One region of the Streptomyces sp. NBC_01485 genome, then DNA from elsewhere that is predicted to be linked to it. Evidence: riboswitches for the same ligand, from Rfam matches in the RefSeq annotation. Region 1 holds a riboswitch; each other region holds the start of a gene.
What was found. Region 1 has a riboswitch for cyclic di-AMP ahead of OG352_RS20405 (M23 family metallopeptidase). Riboswitches for the same ligand answer to the same signal wherever they lie in the genome.
Positions count from the first base shown of each region.

Region 2: another riboswitch for cyclic di-AMP. It lies ahead of OG352_RS04720 (C40 family peptidase); the one in region 1 lies ahead of OG352_RS20405 (M23 family metallopeptidase).
Region 3: another riboswitch for cyclic di-AMP. It lies ahead of OG352_RS32010 (M23 family metallopeptidase); the one in region 1 lies ahead of OG352_RS20405 (M23 family metallopeptidase).

Region 1 covers NZ_CP109435.1:4,485,904-4,491,332, reverse strand. The annotation lists gene OG352_RS20415 (dihydrofolate reductase family protein) at 1-861, shown strand, start outside; tRNA gene OG352_RS20410 (tRNA-Met) at 956-1,029, shown strand; cyclic di-AMP (ydaO/yuaA leader) riboswitch at 1,311-1,477, shown strand; gene OG352_RS20405 (M23 family metallopeptidase) at 1,487-2,530, shown strand; gene OG352_RS20400 (aldo/keto reductase) at 2,627-3,580, shown strand; gene OG352_RS20395 (PrsW family intramembrane metalloprotease) at 3,638-5,062, opposite strand; gene trmB (tRNA (guanosine(46)-N7)-methyltransferase TrmB) at 5,225-5,429, opposite strand, start outside.
Region 2 covers NZ_CP109435.1:1,139,596-1,145,024, reverse strand. The annotation lists gene bioB (biotin synthase BioB) at 1-124, opposite strand, end outside; gene OG352_RS04740 (8-amino-7-oxononanoate synthase) at 279-1,406, shown strand; gene OG352_RS04735 (DUF397 domain-containing protein) at 1,484-1,717, opposite strand; gene OG352_RS04730 (helix-turn-helix domain-containing protein) at 1,727-2,587, opposite strand; gene OG352_RS04725 (ATP-binding protein) at 2,802-3,317, shown strand; gene OG352_RS04720 (C40 family peptidase) at 3,363-3,836, opposite strand; cyclic di-AMP (ydaO/yuaA leader) riboswitch at 3,840-4,010, opposite strand; gene OG352_RS04715 (hypothetical protein) at 4,401-4,706, opposite strand; gene OG352_RS04710 (ATP-dependent Clp protease proteolytic subunit) at 4,714-5,352, opposite strand.
Region 3 covers NZ_CP109435.1:7,064,834-7,070,262, forward strand. The annotation lists gene OG352_RS32005 (M16 family metallopeptidase) at 1-1,338, shown strand, start outside; cyclic di-AMP (ydaO/yuaA leader) riboswitch at 1,553-1,751, shown strand; gene OG352_RS32010 (M23 family metallopeptidase) at 1,766-2,515, shown strand; gene OG352_RS32015 (GntR family transcriptional regulator) at 2,704-3,399, shown strand; gene OG352_RS32020 (HPr family phosphocarrier protein) at 3,586-3,867, opposite strand; gene OG352_RS32025 (bifunctional acetate--CoA ligase family protein/GNAT family N-acetyltransferase) at 4,048-5,429, shown strand, end outside.

The sequences.
Region 1 (5,429 bases):
CGCGCGCTCGGGATCGCCGCGGACGTCGTCCCGCTCGGCCCCGAACTGGACTGGCGCCGCCTCCTCGAACACCTGCATGAGGTGCGCGGTGTGCGGCGGCTCATGGTCGAGGGCGGCGGCACCATCCACACCCAACTGCTCCAGCAGGGCCTCGCCGACGAACTCCAGCTCGTCCTCGCCCCGATCTTCGTCGGCGACCTGGACGCGCCCCGCCTCTTCGGACCGGCCCGCCATCAGGGCGGCGATCGGGGCGGCGATCAGGGCGATTCCCGGGGTGATTCCCAGGGTGTCCGTCAGGGCGGGTATCGGGGTCGGTATCAGGGTGGACGCCTGCGCCTGGTGGAGACGCGGCGTATCGAGGACGTCGTCCTGACCCGCTACGAGCCCACCGCCCCCGGCACCGGACCGCTCCCCGTCGCGGCCGACCGCCACTGGCTTGCCCTCGCCTGCGAGCTCGCGGCCCAGTGCCCTCCGTCGCGGACCGCCTTCAGCGTCGGCGCGGTGATCGTGGCCGCCGACGGTACGGAACTGGCGCGCGGGCACTCCCGCGAGGCCGGCGACCCGGTCGTGCACGCGGAGGAGGCGGCCCTCGCGAAGCTCGACCCGGCCGACCCCCGGCTGTCCACGGCCACCGTCTACAGCAGCCTCGAACCCTGCGCCCGCCGTTCCTCCAGGCCCTCCCCCTGCGCCCGTCTCATCCTCGACGCGGGCGTGCGCCGGGTGGTCACCGCCTGGCGTGAGCCGGACACCTTCGTGACGGAGGCGGACGGCACCGGGCTCCTGTCGGCCCAGGGTGTCGACGTCCTCGTACTCGCGGACTACGCCGAACGGGCGAAGGCTCCGAACCGGCACCTGGAATGAGGAGCCTGGAGTGAGGCCGCGGGGGCGGCTGAGGGGGTGGCGGGCACCGTGGTGTTTGGCGCCCCGGAAATGACGTAGACTGGAGTCACAACGACGCGGGGTGGAGCAGCTCGGTAGCTCGCTGGGCTCATAACCCAGAGGTCGCAGGTTCAAATCCTGTCCCCGCTACTGAAGGCCGAGGGCCGGAATCCGAAAGGGTTCCGGCCCTCGGTGTATGTCCGCAGCTCTGTCTGCCGTCCCGTCCGTCGGCAAGTGCCCAGTTGGTTACTGTGCGTTCACTGTGCTCCGGCTGACCTTGGTCGTCAACTCGCCCGTTTTTCGCCGTTCTTGGGCCGAAAGTCCAGGCCGGAAATGTTATTGATCAAGCAGAACGGCTTGGAAACCGGCCCCCAGGTCTATTAACGTTCGATAACGCAGCGCGGTCGTCCCAGCCGGCACAAGAGCCGGCTCCGTGCGCACTGCCGAATCCCGCAAGGGAACCGGGGAACCACCACCTTGGGGTGAATCTCGCGGAAGCCATCGTGAACTCGCTGAGTCCACGGCCGGTATACGCGCGTAGGAGACCTTCCCGCTCCGAACCCGTCAGCTAACCCGGTAGGCGACGGAAGGAAAGGAGTGCGCCCGCGTGGCGTCCAACCGGCCTGCCCCAGAAGCCCCGTTCGTGCCCAGTCAGCCTTCCGGCGAGACCTTCGGCTACGGCACCCACCGCACCGACGAGGGCCCCTGGGAGGAATGGAACCCCACCGCGGAGACCATTCGCCCGGTTCGCGGCAAGCACCGCGTCGCCAAGCAGCGCGGCGGCGGGTTCGCCCGCAGCTCCACCGTCCTCGGCGTCGGCGTCATAGCCGCCGTCAGCGCGGGCGGCATGGCCAGCGCCAACACCGGCAAGGCGCCGGTCTCCATCTCCATGCCGGACCTGCCGAACGTCGGCTCGCTCATCTCCGACGACGAGCCCGCCCAGGACGCCGCACCGGCCCTCGCGAGCTTTGGCTCCGAGACGACGACCGACGACACCAGCAGCAGCCAGGCCACCGCCGACGCCGGCGAGGCCCTGCGCAGCCGGATCATGGCGCAGGCCGAGTCGCAGCAGACCCAGATCGAGACCAAGGCCAAGGCCGCCGCCGAGGCAGCCGCGGCCAAGGCTCAGGCCGACGCCGTCGCCAAGGCCGAGAAGGAGGCGAAGGCCAAGGCCGACGCCGCCAAGGAGAAGGCCGCCGCGGCCGCCAAGGAGAAGGCCGAGACCGCGCGCCTGGCCGAGCTCGCCACGCAGTACACGCTGCCGACCTCCTCGTACACCATCACCTCGACGTTCGGTCAGTCCGGCTCCATGTGGTCCTCCGGCTACCACACCGGCCTCGACTTCGCCGCTCCCACCGGCACACTCATCAAGGCCGTCCACAGCGGCACCATCACCGAGGCGGGCTGGGCCGGTTCCTACGGCTACCGCACCATCCTGACGCTGGACGACGGTACCGAGATCTGGTTCTGCCACCAGTCCTCGATCAGCGTCAGTGTCGGCCAGCAGGTCGGCACCGGTGACGTGATCGGCCGCGTCGGCGCGACGGGCAACGTGACCGGGCCGCACCTCCACCTCGAGGTCCACCCGAACGGCAGCTCCAACGGCGTCGACCCGGGCGCCTGGCTGCGCAGTGTGGGCCTCAACCCCTGAGTCCCTGACGCACTCGTCTTAGGGAGCGGCTCCGTTCACACGTTGTTCGTACGAACAGCGGAATGGGCCGCTCCGAAGCCGTTGTTGACGTATGGCATGACTACTTCGTCTTCGCTTCGCAAGCTCGGTTCCTCCGATCTCGAGGTCTTCCCGCTCTCCCTCGGCGGCAACGTCTTCGGCTGGACAGCCGACGAGACGGCCTCCTTCGCCGTCCTGGACGCCTACGCGGCGGCCGGCGGCAACTTCATCGACACCGCCGACGCCTACTCGGCCTGGGCGCCGGGCAACAGCGGCGGTGAGTCCGAGACCATCATCGGCAGGTGGGCCAAGGCGCGCGGCAACCGCGACAAGCTCGTCATCGCCACCAAGGTCAGCCAGCACCCCGAGTACCAGGGCCTGAGCGCCGCCAACATCAAGGCCGCCGCCGACGCCTCCCTGCGCCGTCTCGACACCGACCACATCGACCTCTACTACACGCACTTCGACAAGACCGAGGTCCCGGTCGACGAGATCATCGGTGCGCTCGACGAACTGGTGAAGGCGGGCAAGGTGCGGCACATCGCCGCCTCCAACATCTCGCCCGAACGCCTCCAGGAGTCCCTGGAGTTCTCCGACCGCGAGGGCCTGGCCCGGTACGTCGCCCTCCAGCCGCACTACAACCTGGTCTCCCGCGACACCTACGAGGGCGCACTCCAGGACGTCGCCTCCCGCGCCGGACTCGCCGCCGTCCCGTACTTCGCGCTCGCCTCCGGCTTCCTCACCGGCAAGTACCGGCCCGGTACGACGGTGGACAGCGCCCGGGCGGAGGGCGCCGCGAAGCACCTCGACTCCGAGCGGGGCATACGCGTCCTCACCGCCCTCGACGAGATCGCCCAGGCCCACGACGCCCAGGTCGCCACGGTCGCTCTGGCGTGGCTCGGCGCGCAGCCGACGGTGGCCGCGCCGATCGCGTCCGCGCGGACGGTCGAGCAACTGCCGGCGCTGCTGGCGGTGGCGGAGCTGGAACTGACGGAGACGGAGATCACGAGGCTGACCCAGGCCTCGGCCTGATCCCCGACAGCTCCTGATCCCCTAAGGCCTGATCCCCAGGGCTTCTCCTACGACTGGTTACGACTGGTAGGGGTTGGAGGCCGGGTACGGCTGTGCGGGATACCCGTAGCCGTGTCCTGCGGGATACCCGTAGCCGTACCCGTACGCCTGACCCGGCACCTGCCCCTGACCGTGCCCCGGCATCTGCGCCTGCCCCTGGCTGTACCCGTACACCCCGTACACCGGCCAGGGCGGCGCGGTCACGCGGACCGGTGGGGCCGTCATGCGGGCGGCGTGGGCCAGTGCGGGGCGGGCGACGTCCTTGCGTCGCCACAGCTCGTTCAGCAACTCCCGTTCCCGGACGAGGAAGTCGGCGCCTGCCCGCCCGCGTCGGCCGCGGTGGCGCAGGAACGCCAGGGACGTCGCGTACGCCTCGTACTGCGCGACCGCCCGCGCCGCCGGTTTGCCCAGGTGCCGGCCTGCGTACACGCGGGCCAGCCGCCGGGCCCGCATCGAGCCGAGCGCGAACGGCTCGGCCGGGGTGAGCCAGCCGGCGGCCGCGTAGGCGGGCAGTTCCTCGCGTACGGTGCGCAGCTCGCGTTGGCGCGTCCACACCACCAGCCAGGTCAGCAGCCCGAACGCGGGCACCATGAACGCCGCGTACACCGCGAAGAACCCGAAATCGCCGAACGTCGAGGAGCCGTTCCACAGCGCGTGCATGCCCATCGCGAGGAGCAGCCCGGCCGGCGGCAGCAGCACGCGCCGCACCCGCTGACGGTCCCCGGAGAGCGCCGCGACGCCGAAGCCGATGCCGGTCAGGACGGTGAACAGGGGGTGAGCGAACGGCGACATGATGACGCGTACGAAGAACGTCGCGGCGGTGACGGAGGCGATGCCGCTGTCGCCGGTGAGCTGGTCGGTGCCGAAGGCGGTGCCGAGGTAGAGGATGTTCTCGGTGAACGCGAAGCCGGTGGCGGTGACCCCGGCGACGACCACGCCGTCGACGATCCCGGTGAAGTCCCGCCTGCGGAACAGGAACACGAGGAGGACGGCGGCGGCCTTGGCGGACTCCTCGACGATGGGCGCTATGACCGTCGCCCCGAGGGTGTCCGCGCTGGACGGGTCGGCGGTCGCCGTCGCTATCCACCGGGTGGCGAAGCTGTTGGCGACGATGGCGATCAGCGCCGCCGCGCACGCACCCCAGGCGAAGGCGAAGACCAGGTTCCGCCAGGGCCCGGGTTCGACCCGGTCCAGCCAGCGGAAGGCGGCTATGAGCAGCGGCACCGGCAGCACCGCGAGCCCGAGGCCGACCAGGAAACCCTCGGTGCCGGTCTGCTGCCGCACCAGCGCGAGGATGACCAGCCCGGACAGCGCGAGCAGCGTGATGAGCGCCCCGTACCGCACCCACCTGCGCTGCCACCAGTGCGCGTGCCTGAGCACGCCGTCCTGGGGCGCGCCGCCGGGCTGCGGCGGATAGGGCGGAAACGGGGGACTGATGGCCACGGCATCGACCCTAACGAGGGAGGGGACTGTGGTGGGAGGGCGGTCGGTCGGTCGGTGATCGTTTGGTCGGCCGGTGCTCGCCGAGCTGGTCGACCGGAGTTCGCCTGGCTGGACGGTCAGTCTTCGCCGAACTGGTCGGTCAGTGTTCGCCGAGCTGGACGGTCAGCGATCCCCGGGCCGGACGCGATGCTGTACGCGACGGAAGAGCAGATCGTTCACCGCGTGCCCCTTGTCCAGCCCCTGTCCCTCGAAACGGGTCAGTGGCCGGAAATCGGGCCGGGGCGCGAACCCGCCGTCGGCCCGGGTGTTCGCGAAGTCGGGGTGCGCGGTGAGCACCTCCAGCATCTGCTCCGCGTACGGCACCCAG
Region 2 (5,429 bases), 3.3 Mb from region 1:
TCCCGGCCGCGGCCACCACGTCCAGCACGTCGTCGTCGGAGGTGGCCAGGACGGCCAGAGCTTCCTCGCGGGTCGGCAGCTCGCGCCGAAGCCCCTTGTCCACCAGCGTGTTCAGCAGGTCCATGAGAGCCGATCCTGTCCTACACACCCGCTTCGGGCCAAGGTAGGGATCGCACAACACACCCGCTTCGACGTGTGGGTATTGCCACACCGTGGGTAGCGGGCCGGGCCGCTAGTGTCTGTCCGCTACCTACAAAGCCAAAAGCCCCGGAGGACCCATGGCGTTCGGCTGGATCGACGAGCAGGCGGAGCTGCGCCGCCGGGCCGGACTCGTACGGACGCTGCGGCCCCGCCCGGCCGACTCGCCGCTCCTCGACCTCGCGAGCAACGACTACCTGGGCCTGGCCCGGCATCCCGAGGTCGTGGCGGGCGCCGCGGCGGCGGCCCGGACCTGGGGCGGGGGCGCGACCGGCTCCCGGCTCGTCACCGGCACCACCGAGCTGCACGCCGAACTGGAGCGGGAACTCGCGGAGCGCTGCGGGTTCGAGGCGGCCCTCGTCTTCTCCTCCGGGTACGCGGCCAACCTCGCCGCGGTCACCGCGCTCGCCCCGCACGGCTCGCTGATCGTCTCCGACGCGGGCAACCACGCCTCGCTCATCGACGGCTGCCGGCTGGCCCGCGGCACCACCCAGGTCGTCGGGCACGCCGACCCGGACGCCGTGCGCAAGGCGCTCGGCACGCACGACGGCCCGGCCGTGGCCGTCTCCGACACGGTCTTCTCGGTCGACGGCGACGCCGCCCCGCTGGCCGCCCTCGCGGCCGCCTGCCGGGCGTACGGCGCCGGACTGGTCGTCGACGACGCCCACGGGCTCGGCGTGCTCGGGGACGGCGGACAGGGCGCGCCGTACGCGGCGGGTCTCGCGGGCGCCGACGACGTCGTCGTCACGGTCACGCTGTCGAAGTCGCTCGGCAGCCAGGGCGGCGCCGTGCTGGGCCCCGCGCGCGTGATCGACCACCTGGTCAACGCGGCGCGGACGTTCATCTTCGACACCGGTCTGGCCCCGGCGGCGGCGGGCGCGGCGCTGGCCGCCCTCAGGCTGCTGCGCGCGGAGCCGCAGCGCGCGCCGCGCGCGCGTGCGGTGGCGGGCGAGCTGTACGCACGGCTGACGGCCGCGGGTCTGGAAGCGGTGCGTCCGGACGCCGCGGTCGTCTCCGTGCGGGCGCCGTCCCCGGAGACGGCCGTGCGGTGGGCGGCGGACTGCCGGTCGGCAGGCCTGGCCGTGGGCTGCTTCCGTCCTCCCTCCGTGCCCGACGGCATCTCACGCCTCAGGCTGACCGCCCGCGCGGACCTCTCCGGGGCCGAGCTGGAACGCGCTGTACGGGTGATCGACGAGACCCGACCATGAGTCGGCGTGACACGGCCGTGGGTCGCCGCTGAGCACTGCGTGCCGACTGCTGCGGTGTGCTCAGTTGCGCGGTGTGCTCAGTGGAACGCGGTCGTGAAGCCCGTCCAGCTCTCGGGGGAGAAGAGCAGGGCGGGTCCGGCCGGGTCCTTGGAGTCGCGTACGGCGAGCAGACCGGCCCAGGGGCCGGCGGCCGGCCGGGCGGTCTCGACGCAGTTGTTCGCTCCCGTGCTGTAGCTGCTGCGCAGCCACCGCATCGGCGGGAGAGCGTCGGGATCGGTACGGGAAGGTACGTTCCGCGGTGCTGCGGACATGGTGCCTCCTTATGCGCCGCCTGCCAGCGCGGCGATGTATTCCGATGAGTCCCCGGGCGAAAGGGCTTGCGCCCGAAGGGCGTTGAAGGCCTCGGTGTAGGCCTGGAGGTCTTCTTTCCGTTCGAGATAGAGGCTACTCATCAAGTGGTCTAGAACAACCACGTCCAGATCAGAAGTGCGCGAAAACGAGAAGATAACGAAAGGGCCGGTCATCCCGATATGTGCCCCGGCGGCGAACGGCAGCACCTGGAGCCGCACTTGGGGCAGCCGGGCGGCCTCCACGAGCCGGCCGAGCTGCCGCGCCATCACCTCGGGCCCGCCCACCTCCCGCCGCAGCACCGCCTCGTCCAGCACCGCGCACAGCTCCAGCGGCGGCCGGCCGCGCAGCACGTCCTGGCGGGCCATCCGCACCTCCACCAGGGTGTCGAGCTGCGCCTCGTCGATGCCCTCCACGGCCGCCCTGGTCACCGCGCGCGCGTACTCGGGCGTCTGCAACAGGCCCGGGACCACGGTCGTCTCCAGGGTGCGCATCGCGCTCGCCTGCGACTCCAGGCTGATGAAGTCCCGGTAGGCGGGCGGCAGCACCCCGCGGTAGGCGTGCCACCAGTGGTCCCGGCCGCCGCTGCCCTCGGCGCCCGCCAGCGCCAGCATCAGTTCCCGCAGATGCGGATCGGCCACTCCGTAGGCGTCGAGGAGTAACCGCACATCGGCCGGTTTCGATCCACTGGTGCCGGTCTCGATACGGCTCACCTTGGACTGGTGCCAGCCCACCAGCCGGGCCGCCTCACCGCTCGTGAGGCCCGCCCGGGAGCGCAGCGTGCGCAGTTCGGCGCCCAGCTTTCGGCGGCGTACCGCGGGACCGTGTTGCATGGACTCCTCCTTACTCCTCCCGGGCCGTCCGAATACGCTCTGTCGTCGCAGAGTTCACCGCATTGAGCGACAGATATATGCATATCTTGGTGGATCGCCACCCGTGACCGGTGCGGTGATGGCAGTCTGGCGAAGAAGCAGCCAGTCCGGGACCGTACTCGAACCACACGCACCGTGTCGGACCTCGGTCCCGTGGGAAAGGGACGACGTCGCCATGGCAGATCACCTGGAAGCATCCGTCACTCTGCCGAGCGATCCCGCCTCGGTCTCCACGGCCCGCGGCTTCGTGGCCGGCACCCTCGGGGAATGGGGTCTGCCGGCGGACGCGGAGGTGGCCGACACCGTCCGGCTGATCGTCTCGGAACTCGCCACCAACGCCGTACAGCACACCTTCGGGCAGTCGCCCACCTTCACGGTGGGCCTCGTCCTCGAGCGTGACGAGCATCTGCGCATCGGCGTCACCGACAGCCACCCGCGCTTCCCGCAACGACTGCCGGCCGCCGTCCAGCAGGACAACGGCCGAGGCATGGTGATCATTCGCTGGCTGACCGCGGAGTGCGGCGGCAAGCTGAGAGTGCGGCCCACCCGGGAGGGCGGCAAGACGGTCACCGTGGAACTCCCGTGGACCGTCCCGACGGCGGTTCCGACGTCGGTCCCCACCGTGGAGCCGGTGACCGGAGCCCTGACTGCCCCGGCGGCCCCCGCGGAGGGCGAGATCCCGGGGCGGTGACGGCGCGTCAGGGACGCCGGCACCGCCGCGAGAGGTTCGGCGGGCCTAGCGGACCCGGCCGTACCAGACGCTCTTGGTCCAGATCTTCTGCAGCTTCACCACGTCTCCGGTCTTCGGCGAGTGCCAGATCTTGCCGCTGCCCGCGTAGATCCCGACGTGGTACACGTTCGAACCCGAGTGGAAGAACACCAGGTCGCCCGCCTTACGGCCGGACGCCGAGATGTGCTTCGTCTTGTTGTACTGCTGGGCCGCCGTCCGAGGCAGGCTCTTGCCCGCCTTCTTGTACGAGTACAGCGTGAGCCCTGAGCAGTCGAACCTCTTCGGCCCTGTGGCTCCGTACTTGTACGGGGCACCCTTCTTCGATGCCGCGATCTGGAGCGCCTTCGTCGCCGGTGTGGCGGCCGCGGCGTCGGTGGCGAGCCCCGGGACCACGACCGAGCCGCCCACGGCGGCGATGGCGAAAGCCGAGGCCGTACCGGCCCGGACCATGAGCGACGGGACACGATTGAGCGCAGTCATGCGCAACCCTTCGTCAGCCGCCTGTGAAGGATGACCTGTCGGATTCGGGCTGGCGAAGTTGCCCGGCCGCTGACGCGGCTTCACCCCAAGGGCTGCTCGGCCCGGTCATGGCGTGACCGTTCCGGCGACCCGTCGTGCTTGGGTCCTCCACTCCTGCCGATGCACTTCTGTCGACCGGTCATCCGGGAGGCGGCAGGACTCGGCGTCCGCCCGGACCGCCCCGCCTCTTGTGGCGGGGGCTTGTCGTCAGTCAGGGATCTTGACTCACCGATGTCCGAAAAACCCAATGGAACCGGGGATTTGTGGGGTTACTCACCACTCACCCGTTCGGGTGGACACCCTGATGGCCGATCAGGTGTCAAGGTCGTCAAAGGTCGCCAAAGGGCCCCGGACCAGCGGCGGAGCCTATAATTCCGCCCGAATCGTTCTCTTTTGCGCAACCTCGACCGGCCTGCGGAGGCAGCGCACGCTACGCCGTACGGGGGTACCTCGACTGGTCCGTTTCAACTCCGGGCCGCACGACACGCGCGGGGCGCGGGCCGTCCGGCCCGGAGGCGGGCCGTGTCAACTGTCGGAGAGCGGAGGGACCGTGACGCGCGCCGTGCGACGCTCCCCGTCGAGGACGCGCAGCGCCCGCGCGAGCGTCGGCGCGTGCAGCTCGCTCTCGCCCCGCTGGTGCATCAGCGTCAGCGCGTCGCGCAGCGCGGTCGCCTTGCTCACCAGCGCCTGGGCGGCGCGCAGTCCGCGGTACGTGTCCCCGTGGTGGGCGGGGTTGATCCGGCCCAGCAGGTCGACGACGTCGAGGTAGCCGTCGATCAGCTCGGCCTCGGCCCGGGTCAGCGCGGGCAGCGGCGGCAGTTCGGGCACCATCGGCGGCTCACCTCCCGTCCGGCGCGCCGGCCGAGGTCTTGCGGCTGGAGATGATCTCGTCCACCAGGCCGTACTCCACGGCCTCCTGGGCGGTGAGGACTTTGTCCCGCTCCATGTCCGCGGTCACCTGCTCCGGAGTGCGCCCGGTGTGCCGTACGAGCATCTCCTCCAGGGTGGCCCGGGTGCGCAACAGCTCGTCCGCCTCGATGACGAGATCGCTGGCCTGCCCCTCGACGGGCTCGGGCAGCGACGGCTGGCGGATCGTCATCCGCGCGCCCGGCAGCGCGAACCGCTTGCCCGGCGCACCCGCCGCCAGCAGCACCGCGGCGGACGAGTCCGCCCGGCCCAGGCAGGTCGTCGCCACGTCGCAGGTGACGTACCGGATCGTGTCGTACAGGGCCGTCATCGCGCTGAACGAGCCGCCCGGGGAGTTGATGTACAGCGCGATGTCCCGGTCCGGGTCCTTGTGCTCCAGGTACATGAACTGGGCCATCACGTTGTTCGCCGCGATGTCGTCGACCGGCGTCCCCAGAAAGACGATCCGCTCCTCCAGCAGCTTCGAGTACGGATCCATCGTCCGGTGCCCGAAGCTCGTGCGTTCGGTGAACTCGGGCAGGACATGGCGGGCGGACGGTGATCGGTTCATGGGAGCCCCTCCTTCTGCGCCTGCTGCGTCTGGCGCATCTGTAAAAAATGTACAGGATGTACGTGACGTTAGAATGG
Region 3 (5,429 bases), 2.6 Mb from region 1:
GCCAAGCCGTGGGCGTTCCCGGCGCCCGAACGCACCGAGCTGGCCAACGGCCTGACGGTCCTGCACTGCCACCGCCCCGGCCAGCAGGTCGTCGCCGTCGAGATCCACCTCGACGCGCCCCTGGACGCCGAACCGGCCGACCTCGACGGCGTCGCCACGATCATGGCGCGCGCCTTCGCCGAGGGCACCGACAAGCACTCCGCCGAGGAGTTCGCCGCCGAACTGGAGCGCTGCGGCGCCACCTTCGACATGCACGCCGACCACCCCGGCGTCCGCCTCAGCCTCGAAGTGCCGGCCTCGCGTCTGCCCAAGGGCCTCGGTCTGCTCGCCGACGCCCTCAGGGCGCCCGCGTTCACCGACAGCGAGGTCGAGCGCCTCGTCCACAACCGCCTGGACGAGATCCCGCACGAGCTGGCCAACCCCTCCCGGCGCGCCGCCAAGGAGCTCTCCAAGGAGCTGTTCCCGGCCACCGCGCGCATGTCCCGCCCGCGCCAGGGCACCGCGGAGACGGTCGAGAAGATCGACTCCGTAGCCGTACGCGCCTTCTACGAGAAGCACGTCCGCCCCGCCACGGCCACCGCCGTGGTCGTCGGCGACCTCACCGGCGTCGACCTGGACGCGCTCCTCGGCGACACCCTGGGCGCCTGGACGGGCTCCTCGGCGCAGCCGCGGCCGGTGCCGCCGGTGACCGCCGACGACACCGGCCGGGTCGTCATCGTGGACCGCCCCGGCGCCGTCCAGACGCAGTTGCTGATCGGCCGGATCGGCGCCGACCGGCACGACCGCGTGTGGCCCGCGCAGGTGCTCGGCACGTACTGCCTCGGCGGTACCCTCACCTCCCGCCTGGACCGCGTCCTGCGCGAGGAGAAGGGCTACACCTACGGCGTCCGTGCCTTCGGGCAGGTCATGCTGTCCGCCCCGGACGGCTCGGGCGCCGCGATGCTCGCCATCAGCGGCTCCGTGGACACCCCGAACACCGGTCCCGCGCTGGAGGACCTGTGGAAGGTGCTGCGCACCCTCGCCGCCGAGGGCCTGACCGACGCCGAGCGTGATGTCGCCGTGCAGAACCTGGTCGGGGTGGCGCCGCTGAAGTTCGAGACCGCCGCGGCCGTCGCGGGCACCCTGGCCGACCAGGTCGAGCAGCACCTGCCCGACGACTACCAGGCGACGCTGTACCAGCAGCTCGCCGCGACCGGCACCGTGGAGGCCACAGCGGCGGCCGTGAATGCCTTCCCGGTGGACCGGCTGGTGACCGTCCTCGTCGGCGACGCGGCTCAGATCAAGGAGCCGGTCGAGGCCCTCGGCATCGGCGAGGTGAAGGTCGTCTCCGCCGAGTAGCCGGCACGACGGACGCGGGCAACGGCACGCGCGCGTAGGGGCCCTGGTCGACGGACACGTCACCAGGGCCTCCTGGTGTCCGAATTGAGGTGGAGGCTGCCTGTCTGCCCTGTGGGATGCGCTACAAAAACCGGGATTCGTTTGAGGATTCAAAGGTGTCCCGCTTAGCTTCGTCCGGACTGTTCGTCAGGCAGTGCGCCGCAACCGCGGCACCGGACAGCCATCGCCGAGTCCCCGTACGGCGCGAGCCAGGGGAGCCGGGGACCCTCCCTCCTGTCGCCGCCTTCGCGGCTGGAGGGGCCCAGAAGTCCCTGGGGTGAATCGGACGCCCGCGCGAGCCGCGAGGGGGCCCGTAGGAGACCTTCCTGCTCCGAACCCGTCAGCTAACCCGGTAGGCGAGAGGGAAGGAAAGGACACCCCCCGCTTCATGGCGTCCACCAGTGCCGTCCGCTCCGGGAAGCACCGTCGGCCCAGCCGCATGCAGCGCACCACCGCGCGCGCGGCGGGCGTAGCGGCGCTCACCACCACCGGTGTCATGGCCACCGTCGCCTCCGTTCCGGCCTTCGCCGCCGAGCCCGCCCCCGAGCAGACCGGGCTGATCCCCGTCGTCACCGCCGGCGAATCCGTCATCGAGCAGATCGACGACCAGGTCGCCGTGCAGAAGAAGGCCGCCTACGAGGAGGCCGCGCGCGAGGCGGCCGCCAAGAAGGCCGTGGAGGAGCGCGAGGCACGCGTGCGTGCCGCCCGGGAGGCCGAGCGCAAGCTGCTCAACGCCTTCGTGCCGCCGATCACCGGCTCCTACGTCTCCACCGGCTACCACGCCAGCAGTTCCCTGTGGTCCTCCGGCAGCCACACCGGCATCGACTTCCACGCCGCGACCGGCACCACGGTGCACGCGGTCGGCCTGGGCACCGTCGTCGAGGCCGGCTGGGGCGGTTCGTACGGCAACCAGATCGTCATCAAGATGAACGACGGCACGTACACCCAGTACGGCCACCTGTCGTCCATCGGCGTCTCGGTGGGCCAGCAGGTCGCCCCCGGCCAGCAGATCGGCCTGTCCGGCGCGACCGGCAACGTCACCGGCCCGCATCTGCACTTCGAGGCCCGCACCAGCGCGGAGTACGGCTCGGACATCGACCCGGTCGCCTACCTCCGCCAGCACGGCGTGAACGTCTGACGACGCACGGCGACAGATCGTCCAGCCCCGGCCCTTCCGGCCGGGGCTTTCGCCGTTTTCGATGCCTTCCTGTCCAAAAAATATCCCTGGATTCCGGCCCGCCATCGGAAATTCCCGCTCATTGCAATAGAGTCACGGAACACACGTCAATCGTCGACGTTTCACGGGGATTAAGGCGGAGGTCCGTCATGCGTATTCCGGCGCACTCGGTGTGCACGGCCATCCGGGACGACATCGTCGCGGGTGTCTACGAGCGCGGCAGCCGCCTCACGGAGGAACTCCTCGCCCGCCGCTACGGCGTGTCCCGCGTCCCCGTCCGGGAGGCGCTGCGCACGCTGGAGGCGGAGGGCTTCGTCGTCACGCGGCGGCACGCGGGCGCGTGCGTCGCGGAACCGACCGAGCAGGAGGCCGCGGACCTGCTGGAGATGCGCATGCTCCTGGAGCCGCTCGGCGCCTCCCGGGCCGCCCAGCGGCGCACGGAGGCCCACTTGAAGGTGCTGCGCGGCCTCGTCCGGCTGGGCCAGGAGCGGGCCAGGAGGGGCAACAGCGACGATCTGCGCTCCCTGGGGGGCTGGTTCCACGAGACGCTCGCCCAGTCCTCCGGAAGCCACGCCCTGACGTCGATGCTCACCCAGCTGCGCCACAAGATCGCCTGGATGTACGCGGTGGAGGCGCCGGTCAACCCGGTGGAGTCCTGGGCGGAGCACGGCGCGATCGTGGACGCGGTGGCGCGCGGCGACGGGGAGCGCGCGCGGGCCGTCACGGCGCTGCACACCGAGCGCTCGACCGCCGTGCACCGGCTGCGCTTTTCCGGCGGACCGGAGCGCGCCGACCGCGTGAGGACTTCGCAACCTCCCGTAAACATGACGGGCCTGCGGCATTAACACGGGAGCCGTATACAAAGAGGGGGATAATTCGCGGGGGATTATTTCCGCTGCCCGTCAACGGGAAATGCGAAGGGCTCGCCCGATAATTTCGGACGAGCCCTTCGGAGTTTGCGGGACGACGTCTTTCAAGTGACGAGCACCGCGCCCCTCGAATAAGACAAGGCCTGCTCGGCCGGTCCTTGCTCAGACGGTCTCGGGGAGCTCCTCGAGACCCTCGGCGACCAGCTTCGCCAGCCGGTCGAGGGCGGCTTCCGCACCCTCGGCCTCGGAGGCGAGGACGATCTCCTCGCCGCCCGTGGCGCCCAGGCCGAGAACGGCCAGCATGGAGGCCGCGTTGACGGGGTTGCCGTCGGCCTTGGCGATCGTCACCGGGATACCTGCGGCCGTGGTGGCCCGGACGAAGATGGAAGCGGGGCGGGCGTGAAGGCCCTCGGCCCAGCCGACGTTGACGCGGCGCTCAGCCATGTGATGCTGCCCTTCAGTGTTCAGGTTGTCTAGACCAGTGTTCCACACGTGAAGCGTGTGAGGGACGGGTCCTCGCGACCCGTCCCGGTGCGCGGACGTCGGATCGCGGCCTCGATCCGACGTCCGTCCTCCACAGACTGCCTCGCGCCGTCGTCAGATGCGAGCCGTACTCTGGGCCCCATGCAGAGCGCGTCGGACCGGCACGAGTACCCCGCCCACTGGGAGGCCGACGTGGTGCTGCGCGACGGCGGCACCGCGCGCATCCGCCCCATCACCGTCGACGACGCCGAACGCCTGGTCAGCTTCTACGAGCAGGTCTCGGACGAGTCCAAGTACTACCGCTTCTTCGCGCCCTACCCGCGCCTGTCCGCGAAGGACGTCCACCGCTTCACGCACCACGACTTCGTGGACCGGGTGGGACTCGCGGCCACGGTCGGCGGCGAGTTCATCGCAACCGTGCGCTATGACCGCATCGGTGCCGACGGCATGGCCGCCTCCGCGCCCGCCGACGAGGCCGAGGTCGCCTTCCTCGTGCAGGACGCCCACCAGGGGCGCGGTGTCGCCTCCGCGCTCCTCGAACACATCGCGGCCGTCGCGCGCGAGCGAGACATCCGCCGCTTCGCCGCCGAGGTGCTCCCCGCCAACTCCAAGATGATCAAGGTGTTCACGGACGCCGGCTACACCCAGAAGCGCAGCTTCGAGGACGGCGTCGTCCGCCTGGAGTTCGACCTCGAACCCACCGAGCGCTCCCTCGCCGTGCAGCGTGCGCGGGAGCAGCGCGCCGAGGCACACTCCGTACGGCGGCTGCTGGCGCCCGGCTCCGTCGCCGTCGTCGGCACCGGCCGGACGCCCGGCGGCGTCGGCCGGAGCGTTCTCGGCAACCTCCGGGAGGCCGGGTTCACCGGCCGCCTGTACGCCGTGAACAAGGCCTTCCCCGACGACCTGAAGGAACTCGACGGAGTGCCCGCCCACCGCTCGGTGCGCGACATCGACGGGCCTGTCGACCTCGCGGTCCTCGCCGTACCGGCCGAGCACGTGACGGAGGCCGTCGCCGAGTGCGGCGAGCACGGCGTGCAGGGACTCGTCGTCCTCTCCGCCGGCTACGCCGAGAGCGGCCCCGACGGGCGCGAGCGTCAGCGCCAACTCGTCCGGCACGCGCGCGCGTACGGCATGCGGATCATCGGCCCCAACGCCTTCGGGATCATCAACACCTCCCCGGAGGTGCGGCTCAACGCCTCGCTCGCCCCGGAGATGCCGAGACCCGGCCGCATCGGCCTGTTCGCCCAGTCCGGCGCCATCGGCATCGCCCTGCTGTCCCGGCTCCACCGACGCGGCGGAGGCGTCACCGGCGTCACCGGGGTGTCCACCTTCGTCTCCTCCGGCAACCGCGCGGACGTCTCCGGCAACGACGTCGTGCAGTACTGGTACGACGACCCCGACACCGACGTCGCCCTCATGTACCTGGAGTCCATCGGCAACCCGCGCAAGTTCACCCGCCTCGCCCGGCGCACGGCGGCCGCCAAGCCCCTGGTCGTCGTCCAGGGCACCGGTTCCGCCCCACA